One region of the Arthrobacter sp. 05T410 genome, then DNA from elsewhere that is predicted to be linked to it. Evidence: riboswitches for the same ligand, from Rfam matches in the RefSeq annotation. Region 1 holds a riboswitch; each other region holds the start of a gene.

Evidence for each region. A riboswitch is a leader RNA that binds a small molecule or an ion and turns the genes downstream of it on or off. The one in region 1 is predicted to bind S-adenosylmethionine.
Region 2: linked by a shared signal. The riboswitch ahead of AC1DFR_RS17950 (methionine ABC transporter ATP-binding protein) and the one ahead of metX (homoserine O-acetyltransferase MetX) in region 1 are both predicted to bind S-adenosylmethionine.
Region 3: linked by a shared signal. The riboswitch ahead of AC1DFR_RS15710 (DUF1737 domain-containing protein) and the one ahead of metX (homoserine O-acetyltransferase MetX) in region 1 are both predicted to bind S-adenosylmethionine.
Region 4: linked by a shared signal. The riboswitch ahead of AC1DFR_RS09605 (aminotransferase class V-fold PLP-dependent enzyme) and the one ahead of metX (homoserine O-acetyltransferase MetX) in region 1 are both predicted to bind S-adenosylmethionine.

Annotation. Positions count from the first base shown of each region.
Region 1 covers NZ_JBFTLP010000002.1:282,422-285,798, reverse strand. The annotation lists gene AC1DFR_RS03705 (MFS transporter) at 1-9, opposite strand, end outside; gene metX (homoserine O-acetyltransferase MetX) at 176-1,315, opposite strand; SAM riboswitch class IV at 1,327-1,442, opposite strand; gene AC1DFR_RS03695 (bifunctional o-acetylhomoserine/o-acetylserine sulfhydrylase) at 1,626-2,942, opposite strand; SAM riboswitch class IV at 3,004-3,119, opposite strand; gene AC1DFR_RS03690 (VOC family protein) at 3,289-3,377, shown strand, end outside.
Region 2 covers NZ_JBFTLP010000019.1:29,810-33,186, reverse strand. The annotation lists gene AC1DFR_RS17960 (LLM class flavin-dependent oxidoreductase) at 1-36, opposite strand, end outside; gene AC1DFR_RS17955 (methionine ABC transporter permease) at 83-748, opposite strand; gene AC1DFR_RS17950 (methionine ABC transporter ATP-binding protein) at 741-1,550, opposite strand; SAM riboswitch class I at 1,690-1,780, opposite strand; gene AC1DFR_RS17945 (CoA-binding protein) at 1,878-2,303, opposite strand; gene acs (acetate--CoA ligase) at 2,611-3,377, shown strand, end outside.
Region 3 covers NZ_JBFTLP010000013.1:80,904-84,280, reverse strand. The annotation lists gene AC1DFR_RS15715 (ATP-grasp domain-containing protein) at 1-919, opposite strand, end outside; SAM riboswitch class IV at 1,238-1,351, shown strand; gene AC1DFR_RS15710 (DUF1737 domain-containing protein) at 1,379-1,687, shown strand; gene AC1DFR_RS15705 (rhodanese-like domain-containing protein) at 1,684-2,103, shown strand; gene AC1DFR_RS15700 (O-succinylhomoserine sulfhydrylase) at 2,104-3,312, shown strand; gene AC1DFR_RS15695 (glutamate--cysteine ligase 2) at 3,348-3,377, opposite strand, start outside.
Region 4 covers NZ_JBFTLP010000005.1:183,784-187,160, forward strand. The annotation lists gene rsgA (ribosome small subunit-dependent GTPase A) at 1-493, shown strand, start outside; gene hisN (histidinol-phosphatase) at 570-1,400, shown strand; SAM riboswitch class IV at 1,478-1,591, shown strand; gene AC1DFR_RS09605 (aminotransferase class V-fold PLP-dependent enzyme) at 1,626-3,065, shown strand; gene AC1DFR_RS09610 (class I SAM-dependent methyltransferase) at 3,147-3,377, shown strand, end outside.

The sequences.
Region 1 (3,377 bases):
CGTGCTCATGTGAACTCCTTCGGTGTCGCCTTCGACACCCTGCGGACCATTGGACTGAGGACGCCCGTGATGTAGGGCACATGGCGTCATTCCCCATGAGTATGGACGCTCCCGCCCTGAGCCTCAACGGCCATTAGTGCAGAGCGCATCTGCAAAAATGCACAAGCGGGCCGGCCTAGTGGCCGAAGAAGGTCCCCCGGAGCTGCCCGCTGAGCTGGCCGATTTCGGTCAGGAAGCCGTCGTGGCCGATCGGCGCTTCAATGATGTGCAGTTCCGGGCCGCCCGGCAGGGCCTCTGCCAGTTGACGGGACTGGGCCGGGAAATACAGGCGGTCCGAGTCCACGGCCGCCACCAGGAACTCGGCGGTGGCCGGAGCCAGTGCCTCCCCGAGGCTTCCGCGCCCCCGGCACACATCGTGGCTCATGAGGGCTTCGGTGATCGCGATGTAGCTGTTCGCGTCGAAACGCCGGGCCAGTTTGCTGCCCTGGTGGTCCAGGTAGCTTTCCACCTGGTAGCGCCCGCGTCCGGCCAGCGATCCGGCTTCCAGGGGCGTCTCGGACTCCTGGGCGTTGCGGCCAAACCGGCCGTCCAGTTCGGCCGCTGAGCGGTAGGTGATGTGCGCGATGCGCCGGGCGAGGGCGAGCCCTGCTTCGGGTTCCGGGCCGCCGTAGTAGTCCCCGCCCTTGAAGTGGGGGTCCTGGCGGATGGCCAGCGTCTGGGCCTGCGCGAAGGCAATCTGTTCGGCGGTGCTGCTGGCGCCGACGGAAATCACGGCGCAGCGCCGGACCCGGCCGGGAAACGTGACGGCCCATTCAAGGGCGCGCGCGCCGCCGAGCGAGCCGCCCAGCACCGCGTACCAGCTGCCGATGCCCAGGGCATCGGCCAGCCGCGCCTCGGCGGCGGCGGTGTCCCGCAGGGTGACCAGCGGGAACCGCGATCCCCAAGGGCGCCCGTCGGGGGCCGGGGTGGAAGGCCCGGTGGATCCGTAGCAGCCGCCCAGGATGTTGATCGAAACGACGAAATACTTGTCCGTGTCCACGGGAGCCCCGGGTCCGGCGAGCTGTTCCCACCAGCCGGGCTCCCCGCTCTCGCCGCGGGTCACGTGTGTGTCGCCGGTCAGGGCGTGTTCAATGAGCACGGCGTTGGAGGCGTCCGCGTTCAGGGTCCCCCACGTCTCGTAGGCGAGCACCACATCCGGCAACGGAGTCCCGGATTCGAGCTGCAGATCACCGATCCTGACGAACTGGACGGTCCCGTCAGGGGTCCGGGATGGTTTGGTTTCGGGAACACCCGTGCGGGTGACGGCAATCGTCATGTGAGGACCTATCTTCGCGCTTGCCCGCCGTCAGCTGACCGGCAGGCCAGGTCTTCACCCGGGGCACCCCGCCGCAAAAGGAGGGTTGCCGGCCAGCAAGCCGGGGCTGTCGCTGGCACTCATGACCTGGTACGAGTCTACGAAACGGGGTGCGGAAATGACGAAGATTATGACTTCCATGTGACAGCCGGACCAGTCAGCACCGCAGACTCCCCACCTTTGACAGCCGTGACCGGCGGGTCGCCCCGGAGTGCCGGCGATTCCCGGTGTCATGCCCGCAAAGGTGGGGAAATTCGGCGTGGGCTTCGGCCTAGGCGGACTTGGCCGCGCGGAATCCGGCGTCGAGGTCCGCGAGGATGTCGTCAATGTGCTCCAGTCCCACCGAAAGCCGCACCAGCCCGGGGTTCACCCCGGCGATCACCTGCTGTTCGGGCGAGAGCTGGCTGTGGGTGGTCGACGCCGGATGGATCACCAGCGACCGGACATCGCCGATGTTCGCGACGTGCGAGTGCAGTTCGAGGGCATCGACGAACCGCTTGCCGGCCTCCGCTCCCCCGGCAATGTTGAACGCCACGACGGCGCCGGTCCCCTTGGGCCCGTACTTGCGGCCGCGCTCGTACCAGGGGCTGGACGGCAGCCCGGCGTAGGCGACCGATTCGACGTCGTTCCGCCCCTCCAGCCAGTGCGCCACCTTCGTGGCGTTGGCCACGTGGCGCTCGACGCGCAGGCTCAGCGTTTCGATGCCCTGGGCGATGAGGAAGGCGTTGAACGGGGACACCGCGGAGCCGAGGTCGCGCAGGAGCTGGACCCGGGCCTTGAGGATGTAGGAGAGATTCGCGCCCAGCGCGCCGTCGGCTCCGAGGTCGCGGGCGTAGACCAGGCCGTTGTAGGTGGGGTCGGGGGTGTTGAAGCCGGGGAACCGCTCCGGGTCCTTCCCGAAGTCGAAGTTGCCGGAGTCCACGATCACGCCGGCGATCGCGGCGCCGTGCCCGCCGAGGTACTTGGTGGCGGAATGGACCACGATGTCCGCGCCCCACTCGATCGGCCGGATCAGGTAGGGGGTGGAGAGCGTGTTGTCGACAACCAGCGGCACGCCGGCCTCGTGCGCCACCCGGGAGACGCCCTCGATGTCCAGGACGTCCTGGCGGGGGTTGGAGACCACTTCGCCGAAGAACAGCTTGGTGTTGGGCTGGACGGCGTCCCGCCACTGGTCCAGGTTGTCCGGGTCCGCCACGAAGGTCACGGAGATGCCGAACTTCTTCAGCGTGTGCGCGAGCAGGTTGTAGGTTCCGCCATAGAGGCTGGGGCTGGCCACCACATGGTCCCCGGCCTCGGCGATATTGAGGATGGCGAACGTCTCGGCGGCCTGGCCGGAGCTGAGCAGCAGCGCCGCGAGACCGCCTTCCAGGCTGGCGACGCGCTGTTCGACGGCATCCTGGGTCGGGTTGCCGATCCGGGTGTAGATGGGCGCGAGCTCGGCGAGCGCAAAGCGGTTCGCGGCGCTTTCGGCGCTGGGGAACACGAACGACGTCGTCTGGTAGATAGGCAGGGAACGCGCGCCGGTGGCGCTGTCCGGCTCCTGGCCGGCGTGGATCTGGCGGGTTTCAAAGGACCAGGCGTTGGACATTGGTGCTCCTCGAGTCACTGGGCACAGCACCGGCCGGGGCTTTCGGCCCGAACCGGAACAGGCGCCGCGCTTGCCCTCCGGCGGGCGCCGGACGGCCAGGTCTTCACCCGGGGCACCCCACCGCGATACGAGGGTTGCCGGCCAGCAAGCCGGGGCTGTGCGCTGGCACTCATGACCTGACTTCAGTGTAGGAATGGCGGCGGAGCCCTGGATAGCTTTGTGACGAAGATGAAGACGGCCGCCGTGACGGAGCATCCGGGGCCCCGCGTTCCGCGCCCCAGGACGTCCCATGACGGTTAGGGGAGCCTAAGCTGAGAGGTCCATCACAAAGTGCCAAGATGATGGCATGCGCATGGATCACGTCTCTTACGCCTGTGAACACGATGGCTTGGCAGCCACCACTGAACGTATTGCGTCTGCCCTCGGCGTTGAAGC
Region 2 (3,377 bases), on a different contig from region 1:
GGGTCCGTCGAAACGGATACTGGGTGTTGAAGTCATGGGATGCTTTCCGCTGTGGGAGGTGGGACGAGGGTGCTGCCGGCGCTCAGAGGCGCTTGTCCAGGCGCCGGGCAACATAGGATCCGCCCAGCTGAACGATGGTGACCAGCAGGATCATCAGGACAATGGCGGTGATCATGAGCGGCGTTTCGTAGCGGTAATAGCCGTACCGGATGGCGAAGTCGCCGATTCCGCCGCCGCCCACCAGTCCGGCCATCGCCGAGTAGGAGATGAAGCTGACGGTCATGATGGTGATGGAGCTGACGAGTCCGGGCTTCGCCTCCACAATCAGGACGTCCCGGACGATCTGGGACCGGCTGGCGCCCATGGACCGTGCCGCTTCGACCACTCCGCCGCCGAGCTGGCTCAGGTTCTGTTCCACGAAGCGGGCGAAATACGGAATGGCGTTGAGGGTCAGCGGGACAATGACGGCGGCCGTGCCGATGGTCGTGCCGACAATGAACCTGGTCACGGGAATGATCGCGATCAGCAGGATCAGGAACGGGAACGAGCGGAGCAGGTTGACCAGCCCGTCCAGGACCCGGTGCAGCTTTGGCCTGTGCTTGAGCCCGTTGGGACCGATGGTGTAGAGCAGGACACCCAGCGGTGTCCCGAGCAGCACCGCCAGCGGGATGGCCACCAGCAGCATGGTGAGGGTCTGTCCCATGGCGACGCCGATTTCGGGCAGGACTTCCAGGATGCGGTCAAACATTGATCAGGCCCTCCGACGCGGCTGTGGTGTGGGTGCCCCTCCCGGAGCGGTCCAGCTGGATCTCATCGGAGACCAGGTAGCGGCCGATCGACGTCGCCGGGTGGAAACCGGGGCGCTGGAGTTCGGCGAGGTCGAACTGCTCCACCACCCGGCCTTCTTCCATGACCGCGACGTTGTCCGCGATGGCCTTGATGACATTCATCTCGTGGGTGACCACCACGATTGTGATGCCGAATTCGGCGTTGACGTCGGCCAGGTATTGCAGGACCGATGACGTCGTCCGGGGATCCACGGCCGACGTCGGCTCGTCACAGAGCAGCACTTTGGGCCCGGTGGCAAGGGCGCGGGCGATCGCCACCCGCTGTTTCTGGCCCCCGGAGAGTTTGGCCGGATACGTTCCCGCTTTGTCGGCGAGGTCCACGATTTCCAGGGTTTCGGCGGCCCGCCGCCGGCGTTCCGCCTTCCCGACGCCGGCGAACTTCAGGGACAGCTCCACATTTTCCTGGGCTGTGAGGTTGTTGAGGAGATTGAAGTGCTGGAAAATCATGCCGATGTCATGCCGCTTGGTCCGGAGCTCGGCGTCGGACAGGGTCACCAGGTCCACGCCGTCCACCAGGACGCGGCCCGACGTCGGGCGCTCGAGGAGGTTGATGTTGCGCAGCAGCGTGGATTTGCCGGCGCCGGAGAACCCGATGATGCCCTGGATGGTGCCCCGCCTGATGTGCAGGCTGACGTCATCGACGGCCGTGAAAGGTCCCGCGGCCGAAGCGAATGACGTGCGGACGTTCTGGATCTCGATCACAGGCCCCCACCCGCTCGGGGCCGCGGCGCTGCCGCTGTCTGCGTGTTCATGATTTCCTCCGGGCTCGCCCGAGGAAAGCCCTGGGTCCTGGCTTCCGGGCAGCGCTGAGCGAAGCCGGGGAGCCTCAGAACACAGTGGTTCTCCATCGGTCCTGGCGGTAGCACCGTCCTCAAAGGAGGGGGTTGCTGCGGCGTCACGGAGCCAGATCTCTCAGCCGCTCGGGATGGTTACGAGTCCATCTCACACGGCAGGAGGCCGGATACAGAAAAAGCCGGTCACATTTTGTAACCGACTCTTCCCGATCTGTTGATCGTCATTCCCGGGCCGTTAGATGCCCACGCGCCAGCCTTCGCGGGCGGGGCACGCGTTCACGACGACGTCCAGCCCGGCGGCCTTGGCCCGGTCCGTCGCGGCGTCGTCGAAGACGCCCAGCTGCAGCCAGACGGCCTTGGCGCCTACTGCGATGGCCTCGTCTATGACTGCGCCCACCCTGTGGGAGTTGACGAAGCAGTCCACGACGTCGATCGGGTGCTTCTCCGCCGGGATGTCAGTCAGGGAACGGTACCCCTTCTCGCCGTGGACGTCGTCGCCCGGAAGGTTGACCGGAATGATGGTCATGCCCATCCGGTCCCGGACATAGAGGGAGACCTCATACGCCGAGCGCCATTCGTTGGTGGTGAGGCCGACCACCGCCCACGTGCCTTTGGTTCGCATGAGGCGGTCAATGACTGCCGGATCGTTAACATGGGCCATGCATCAACCTTACTCCTGCGACCTTTCCGGGCAATTGTCGAATAAATGAATGATTTGGGTCGGACCCACGCCGGGTGAACGAATATTACGGCGCTCCCGGACGCCGATTTTGCGGAATCGTGCATCTGAAGTTCTAGTAGGTAGTGACCATCCCGAGCGGCCGAGAGACCTGGATCGATGACGCCGCAGCAACCCCCCGGTGACGTGAGACGACCATTCCCACGCAACCGCTCCGCCCTCCTTCGGTGAAATTCGAGGGAGCCGGAGCAACAAAGGGTGCTACTGCCAGGACCGATGGAGTGCAGCAATGACCCCTGAGAATTCTTCCGCCCTGCCCACCTTTGCCCGGACTGCGTCCGAGGCATTCCCACAAACCACTTCGGACGCGACGGCGAACGAAGCAGGGCTGCGTGACGCGCCCGGCTCCTCTCGCGGCTCTTCGGGATGGTCCCTGAACGAGTCCACGGACGGCGCAGTGCACGGCGTCCCCGCCGATGGGCCGGCGCGTCACCGCAGCACCACCTTCGGAAACCACCTTCCCCGGCACGGCGGCGCCGCGACCGCGGGAACTGTCCAGGCAGAGACGGTTGCGTTCTGGGAAACCCAGGCTCTCCGCCTCGACTGGGCGGACCTGCCCGGCGGCGCGACGGAGCAAACCAAGCCCTGGCACACCGCGCACCGCCGGATCCCGGCCGACGTCGAGGCCGGCACCGGACCGCAGATCACCTGGTTCGAAGGGGGCAGGCTCAATGTCGCCTACAACTGCGTCGACCGCCACGTAGCGGCGGGGCGCGGAGACAAGGTGGCCCTGCACTTTGAGGGCGAGCCCGGCGACCGCCGTGCCGTCACCTACGCCGAACTCCAGCGCGAGGTCTCCAAAGCCGCCAATGCCCTCCTGGATCTCGGTATCACCAAGGGCGACCGGGTGGTCATCTACCTCCCCGTCATCCCCGAAACCGTGATCATCACCCTCGCGGTGGCCCGGATCGGTGCCATCCATTCCCTGGTCTTCGGCGGATTCTCCGCCGAGGCCCTGAAGTTCCGGGTGGAGGACACCGGCGCCAAGCTCCTGGT
Region 3 (3,377 bases), on a different contig from region 1:
GGCGGAACGAGGCAGGGTTGAACGCCGGGAGCATGAACGTTGCGAGCACGGCGTCGAGCATTTCCGGGGCCCAGGTGCTGTTCTCCCCCAGGGTCGCGCAGACACCCAGCACCACGGGCGTTCCGTCGGTGCGGCGGCGGATCTGGACCTGGACCGGCCCGGTCAGTCCGAGCGCGCGGACGGCGGCCAGGCCCAGCTTGCGCACATCCCCGGCCTGGTTCGCCGGCACCCTGCGGCTGACCTCGTCGCTGCCGGCGCGTCCATACGGAGTCCTGGTCTTCTCGAGGACCACCGCCACCGGCGCCATCGCGTTGCGTGCCGGGGTGCCGAACACCAGGCACACATAGTCGGCGCCCGGGATAAATTCCTGGACCAGTTGCCCCGCCGGCATGTTCTTCCAGCTAACGGAGTCGGTTCCGGCCAGCAGGTGGATACCATGGGAGCCTTTGAAGACCCGCGGCTTGACCACCACGGGGCCGCTGAGGCCGGCGAGGGAAGCCGGCGCGGCGGCGAGGTCGCCCGGAACCGCGAACCGGGGCACCGGGATGCCGGCCGCTTGCAGCGCCCAGGTGGCGAACAGGTGGTCGTTGGCGAGGGCCACCGCGGCGGGGTCGGCCACAATGATCCGCACGTCCTGGGCGAATCCGGCGCGGGCCGCGGCCAGGACCGGGAGTTCCACGGTGAGGGTCGGAATGATGACGTTGATGGCTTCGCGGTCCACCACCCGGCGCAGGTCCAGGACCATGTCCGGGTTCGTCGCCGGCAGGAGCCTGACCGCGGCGGCGGGAGCCTCCCCGGCCTGGCGGGTGTCGGCACGGGCGTCGGAGCCGAGGTACGGGAGGCCCCGGGCTTCGAGCTGGGCCGCGACGGCCCGTCCGGCGGCGCTTGTAATCCCGGTAACGAGTATGCGCGGGCCCACGATTGCTCCATTCCGCCGTCAGCGGCCGGACCGCGGCTGCGGCTCCGACCGTTCCAGCCACCGATTCCCAGACAGCCTGTTGATGGACAGACGGGTCGATTCCGGGACTGCTTGATTCACACATTGCTCGAATCACCTGCAGCTCCGGCCGACTCGTCGGGCCTAATCCCCCCAGTAAACGGCGAAACGTCCCGGCAGACACGAGTGGGCTGTACCCGAAACTGGAGCCCGCCACTACTCGCCCGGGCCGCGGTCCGGTTACGGAACATGACGACGGCGGCGGTGCGGGCCGGCGTCGCAGGTGTTACGTTTTTGGGGAGTAATGAGAACCGGTGCCAAGCCCTGACTGGCCGGTCGGCAACCCTCCCTTTCGCGGCGGGGTGCCTCAGGTGAATACTCGGCATTCGAGAATTCGAGCTGCAAGCGTGAAAGAGGAGATCCGTCGTGCCCGACACGTCAATACCCACAACAGCCGCACCCGGCACAGCACCCGGTTCAGCATCCGGGGGCGAGGAGAGGCTGGCCTACCGCCTGTTCACCGGGGCGGATGACCGCGCCTTTTGCGAGCGGGTGTCAGCCGCCCTGGCCGAGGGCTACGTGCTGCATGGAAGCCCCGCCGCCAGCTTCAACGGAAGCACCGTGATCGTGGCGCAGGCGCTGGTCCTGCCGGCCGCGATTGCCAGTGCGGACGCCGCCGTGGCCAATGCGGTTGATGAGCTCGACGCCGACGAATTTGGCGCCGACGGGGCCTTCGCGGGCCACGCATGAGCTACGCCGGAGACCTCAGCCCGCAGGAGGCGTGGGCCAAGCTGGAGGCCGGAGCCATCCTGGTGGATGTCCGGACCGAGGGCGAATGGGCCCACATCGGCATCCCGGACACCGCGGCCGCGGGCGAGAGCCGCAACGATCCGCTCTTCATCCAGTGGAACCTCGCCGGCGGCACGCCGAACCCGCACTTCGTGGAACAGCTAAGGCAGCAGGCGCCGGAGGACACCGCCGTCGAACTGGTGTTCCTTTGCCGTTCCGGTGCCCGGTCGATCGCGGCCGCGACTGCCGCGACGGCCGCCGGCTACATCTCGTACAACGTCCTTGAGGGCTTCGAAGGCGAGACCGACCGCTTTGGCGAACGCACCGTCAATGGCTGGAAGAACCGCGGCCTGCCCACCAACCTCGGAAAGATCTAAGTGACTTTCAATCCCGACGCCGCCGGCTGGGCGGCCGACACCCAGGCTGTCCGTGGCGGCCTTGACCGCACCGGCTTCCAGGAAACCACCGAGCCGATCTTCCTCAACTCAGGATTCGTCTACGAGTCCGCGGCCGCCGCCGAGCGCGCCTTCACCGGTGAGGACGAGCGCTTCGTCTACTCCCGCTACGGCAACCCCTCCGTCGCCACCTTCCAGGAGCGGCTCCGGCTGCTCGAGGGAACGGAGGCGTGTTTCGCGACGGCGTCCGGCATGTCCGCCGTCTTCACCGCCCTGGGCGCGCTGTTGGCGGCCGGCGACCGGGTGGTCGCGGCCCGCTCGCTGTTCGGCTCGTGCTTCGTGATCCTGAACGAAATCCTGCCGCGCTGGGGTGTCGAGACGGTCTTCGTGGACGGCCCGGACCTGGAGCAGTGGAAATCCGCGCTGTCCGAGCCGACCACGGCGGTGTTCTTCGAGTCGCCGTCGAACCCGATGCAGGAAATCGTGGACATCGCCGCCGTGAGCAAACTGGCGCACGCGGCCGGCGCCACGGTGGTGGTTGACAACGTCTTCGCCACCCCGCTGCTCCAGCGCTGCGGCGACCTCGGCGCGGACGTGGTGGTCTACTCCGGCACCAAGCACATCGACGGCCAGGGCCGCGTCCTGGGCGGGGCCATCCTGGGCACCAAGGAATTCATCGACGGGCCCGTCAAGCAGCTCATGCGGCACACCGGTCCGGCGCTTTCGGCGTTCAACGCCTGGGTGCTCACCAAGGGCCTGGAGACCATGGCCCTGCGCGTCAACCATTCCTCGGCCTCCGCGCTGCGGCTGGCCGAATGGCTCGAGGGACAGCCCGCGGTCGGCTGGGTAAAGTACCCGCTGCTGCCGTCCCACCCGCAGTACCCGCTCGCAGTGCAGCAGATGAAGGCCGGCGGGACCGTGCTCACCCTGGAACTGCAGCCCTCCCCCGGGCGCACGGCGAAGCAGGCCGCGTTCGCACTCCTGGACGCGCTGCGGATCATCGACATCTCCAACAACCTGGGGGATGCCAAGACGCTCATCACGCACCCGGCCACCACCACGCACCGTGCGATGGGCCCGGAAGGCCGCGCGGCGATCGGGCTCAGCGACGGCGTGGTCCGGCTCTCGGTGGGCCTGGAGGACGTCGAGGACCTGATCCGCGACCTCGGCCAGGCGCTCAAGCAGGTCTAGGGCATCCCGCACCCGCAAGTGTTGCGGGCTCCCGGTCAGGCCGGGCGCAACCGGCCCAGGGCCGA
Region 4 (3,377 bases), on a different contig from region 1:
GCTCGACAAGGACGCGGTATCCCAGCTGCGCGACTACCTCGACGGCAAGGTCACCGTGATGCTGGGCCATTCCGGCGTCGGCAAGTCCACCATGGTCAACGCCCTGACCGGGGCCGAGCGGGCCACAGGAGGCGTGAACGCGGTAACCGGCCGCGGCCGCCACACGTCCTCCTCGGCACTGGCGCTCAAAGTCAACGATGCCCCGGCCGGCAGCTGGATCATCGACACCCCCGGCATCCGGTCCTTCGGTCTGGCCCACGTGGACCCGGACCGGATCCTGCGTTCCTTCCCGGACCTGGAACCCGGCACCGATGATTGCGAACGCGGCTGCAAGCATGACTCCACGGCCGTCAACTGCGGCGTCGACAAGTGGGTTGCGGCCGGGCACGCGGGGCCCTCGGGACCGGCCAGGCTCGCGTCCCTGCGCCGGCTGCTGGGCACGGACCCGCGGATGGAAGCGCAGGAAACCAAGGAACTGGGCACCGTCTCCTAGCCGGACCGGCAACGGGGCGGCGGCGCCGAGCCGCGGCCTCCCGCCCGGCAGCCCGGTTTGACGGTAGTTTGGAACCATGAGCCAACCCGCTTCGAGCTACAACGATGACCTGCGCCTTGCCCATGTACTGGCAGATTCGGTCGATTCCCAGACCATGAGCCGCTTCAAGGCGCTCGACCTTCGGATCGAGACGAAGCCCGACCTCACACCCGTCACCGATGCCGACAAATCCGCGGAAGAGGCCATCCGCGGCCAGCTCTCCCGGTCACGTCCGCGTGACGCGGTCCTGGGCGAAGAGTTCGGCAGCTCGGGCCACGGTTCCCGCCGGTGGATCATCGACCCGATCGACGGCACGAAGAACTTTGTCCGCGGCGTCCCGGTCTGGGCCACCCTGATCGCCCTCGTCGATGAGGGCGAGCCGGTGGTCGGCGTCGTCAGCGCGCCGGCACTGGGCAAGCGCTGGTGGGCCGCCAAGGGTGCGGGCGCCTACACGGGCCGCTCGCTCGCCGCCGCCACACGGTTGAAGGTATCCAACGTCTCCAATCTCGAGGACGCCTCGCTGTCCTACTCCAGCCTTGGCGGCTGGAAGGAACGCGGGAACCTGGATGAGTTCCTGGGCCTGACCGAGGAAGTGTGGCGGACCCGCGCCTACGGTGACTTCTGGTCGTACTGCCTCGTGGCCGAGGGCGCCGTGGACATCGCCTGCGAACCCGAGCTGAATCTCTACGACATGGCCGCCCTGGTGCCGATCGTGACCGAGGCCGGCGGCCGCTTCACCTCGCTCGAAGGCGAGGACGGCCCCTTCGGCGGCAACGCCCTGGCCACCAATTCGATCCTGCACTCGGAAGTGCTCAAGCGGCTCAACCCCGGACTCGACGACCTCTTTCAGGCCCACCCGAACAACTGATCCGCGCCCGTAATAATCCGCTTCACAATCGGCGGCCGCCTTTTCCCCGGCTGCGCCGATGTCCTACGCTCGATGCAGGTCACGAGTGCCAGCGCTAAACCCCGGTTTGCTGGCCGGCAACCCTCCAGTCGCGGTGGGGTGCCCCGGGTGACGACCTGGCCGGTCCGGAACGGACCCGGCAAGCGCGGATTCCCACTGTGTGGGGTCCTGTTCGAGTGAGGTCCCATGACAACTGCCATTTTCCCCGTTGCCCCTGAATTCCATGCACGGCTTGCCCTCGCGGCCCGCCCGCTGGCAGCCGTCACCGGGGCCGAAATCCAGGCCCCGCTGATCACCGGCGGCCACGCGCGCTACGCCAACCTCGACTACGGCGCCTCCGCCCCGGCCCTGTCCGTGGTCTCGGCCTACCTGAACGAAATCCTGCCGTACTACGCAAGCGTGCACCGCGGGGCCGGCTACGCATCGCAGATCAGCACCTCCGTCTACGAGAACGCCCGGGACATCGTGCGGGACTTCGTGGGCGGCCGGCCCGGCGATTCCGTGATCTTCACGCGCAACACCACCGATTCCCTGAACCTGCTGGCCGGCTGCCTGCCGCTGCGCGACGGGCGGCCCGCGGGCGAGGTCCTCTACCTCGACATCGAACACCACGCCAACCTCCTGCCCTGGCAGAATGTCCCGCACCGCAGCGTCGTGGCCGCCGCCACCCTCGCGGCCACCGTGGACCGCCTGCGCGACGAACTCGCCCGCGGCGGCGTCAGCCTGTTGGCCGTCACCGGCGCCTCCAACGTCACCGGAGAGATCCTCCCGATCCGGACCCTGGCCGCACTGGCGCACGAATACGGCGCCAGGATCGTTGTCGACGCCGCGCAGCTCGCCCCGCACCGGCGGATCAATATCGCCGCGGACGACGTCGATTACCTCGCCTTCTCGGGGCACAAGCTGTACGCCCCGTTCGGCGCCGGCGTGCTGGTGGGGCGGACGGACTGGCTCGACGCCGGCACCCCGCACCTGGCCGGCGGCGGCGCGGTCCGCGATGCCCGGCTCGACTCCGTCAGCTGGACCACGGGACCTGCCCGGCACGAGGGCGGCTCGCCGAACGTCCTCGGTGCGGCGGCCCTCGCCCGCGCCACCCAGGTCATTGCAGCCCTGGACCCGGAGCAGTGGCAGGCCCACGAGGACGCCATCCGGTCCTTCCTCGTCGAGGGCCTCCAGGGCATCGAAGGGGTAACCGTGCACCGGATCTTTGCCGATTCGGCTTCCGATTCTTCCTCCGCTTCGTCCACTGGAGGCGATCAGCCGGACACCGGCACGATCGGCGTCGTGAACTTTTCCGTGGAAGGCTACGACGCCGGACTGGTGGCCGCCTACCTGTCGGCCGAACACGGCATTGGCCTGCGCGACGGCCGCTTCTGCGCCCACCCGCTGCTCAAGCGGCTCGGCCTGCCCGCCGGCTCCCTGCGGGCCAGCTTCGGCCTCGGCTCACGGCTGGAGGACGCCGAACGCCTGCTGGCCGGCCTGCAGCAGCTGCGGCAGAACGGACTCGGCTGGGATTACGTGGTGGACGCCGGCCGCTGGGTGCCGGCCAACGATACCCGCAGCTACCCCCACTGGGCGCCGAACACCCCGGGCACCGCCGGCGCTGCGCCCTGCACCCTCGACTAGCGCAGGATCAGGGCCCGGCGCGGGTGCGGTAAATTCGAAAGGTATCTGTAACAAGCAGGACCTTCCCGAAGGAGATCGCACGTGGCAAGCGCCGGACCCAGGCTCCACAGCGGACCCAAGCTGCACAGCGGACCGAAGCTGCACAGCGAGCGGCGCCAGGAACTCGGACAAAGCTTCCAGGACGGCGGGGAGCACTACGAGCGCGTCCGCCCCGGCTATCCGCAGGAGTCAGCCGACTGGCTGGTCCCGGCGGGAGCCAGGGACGCCGCGGACATTGGCGCGGGCACCGGGAAGTTCACCTCCCTTTTGGCG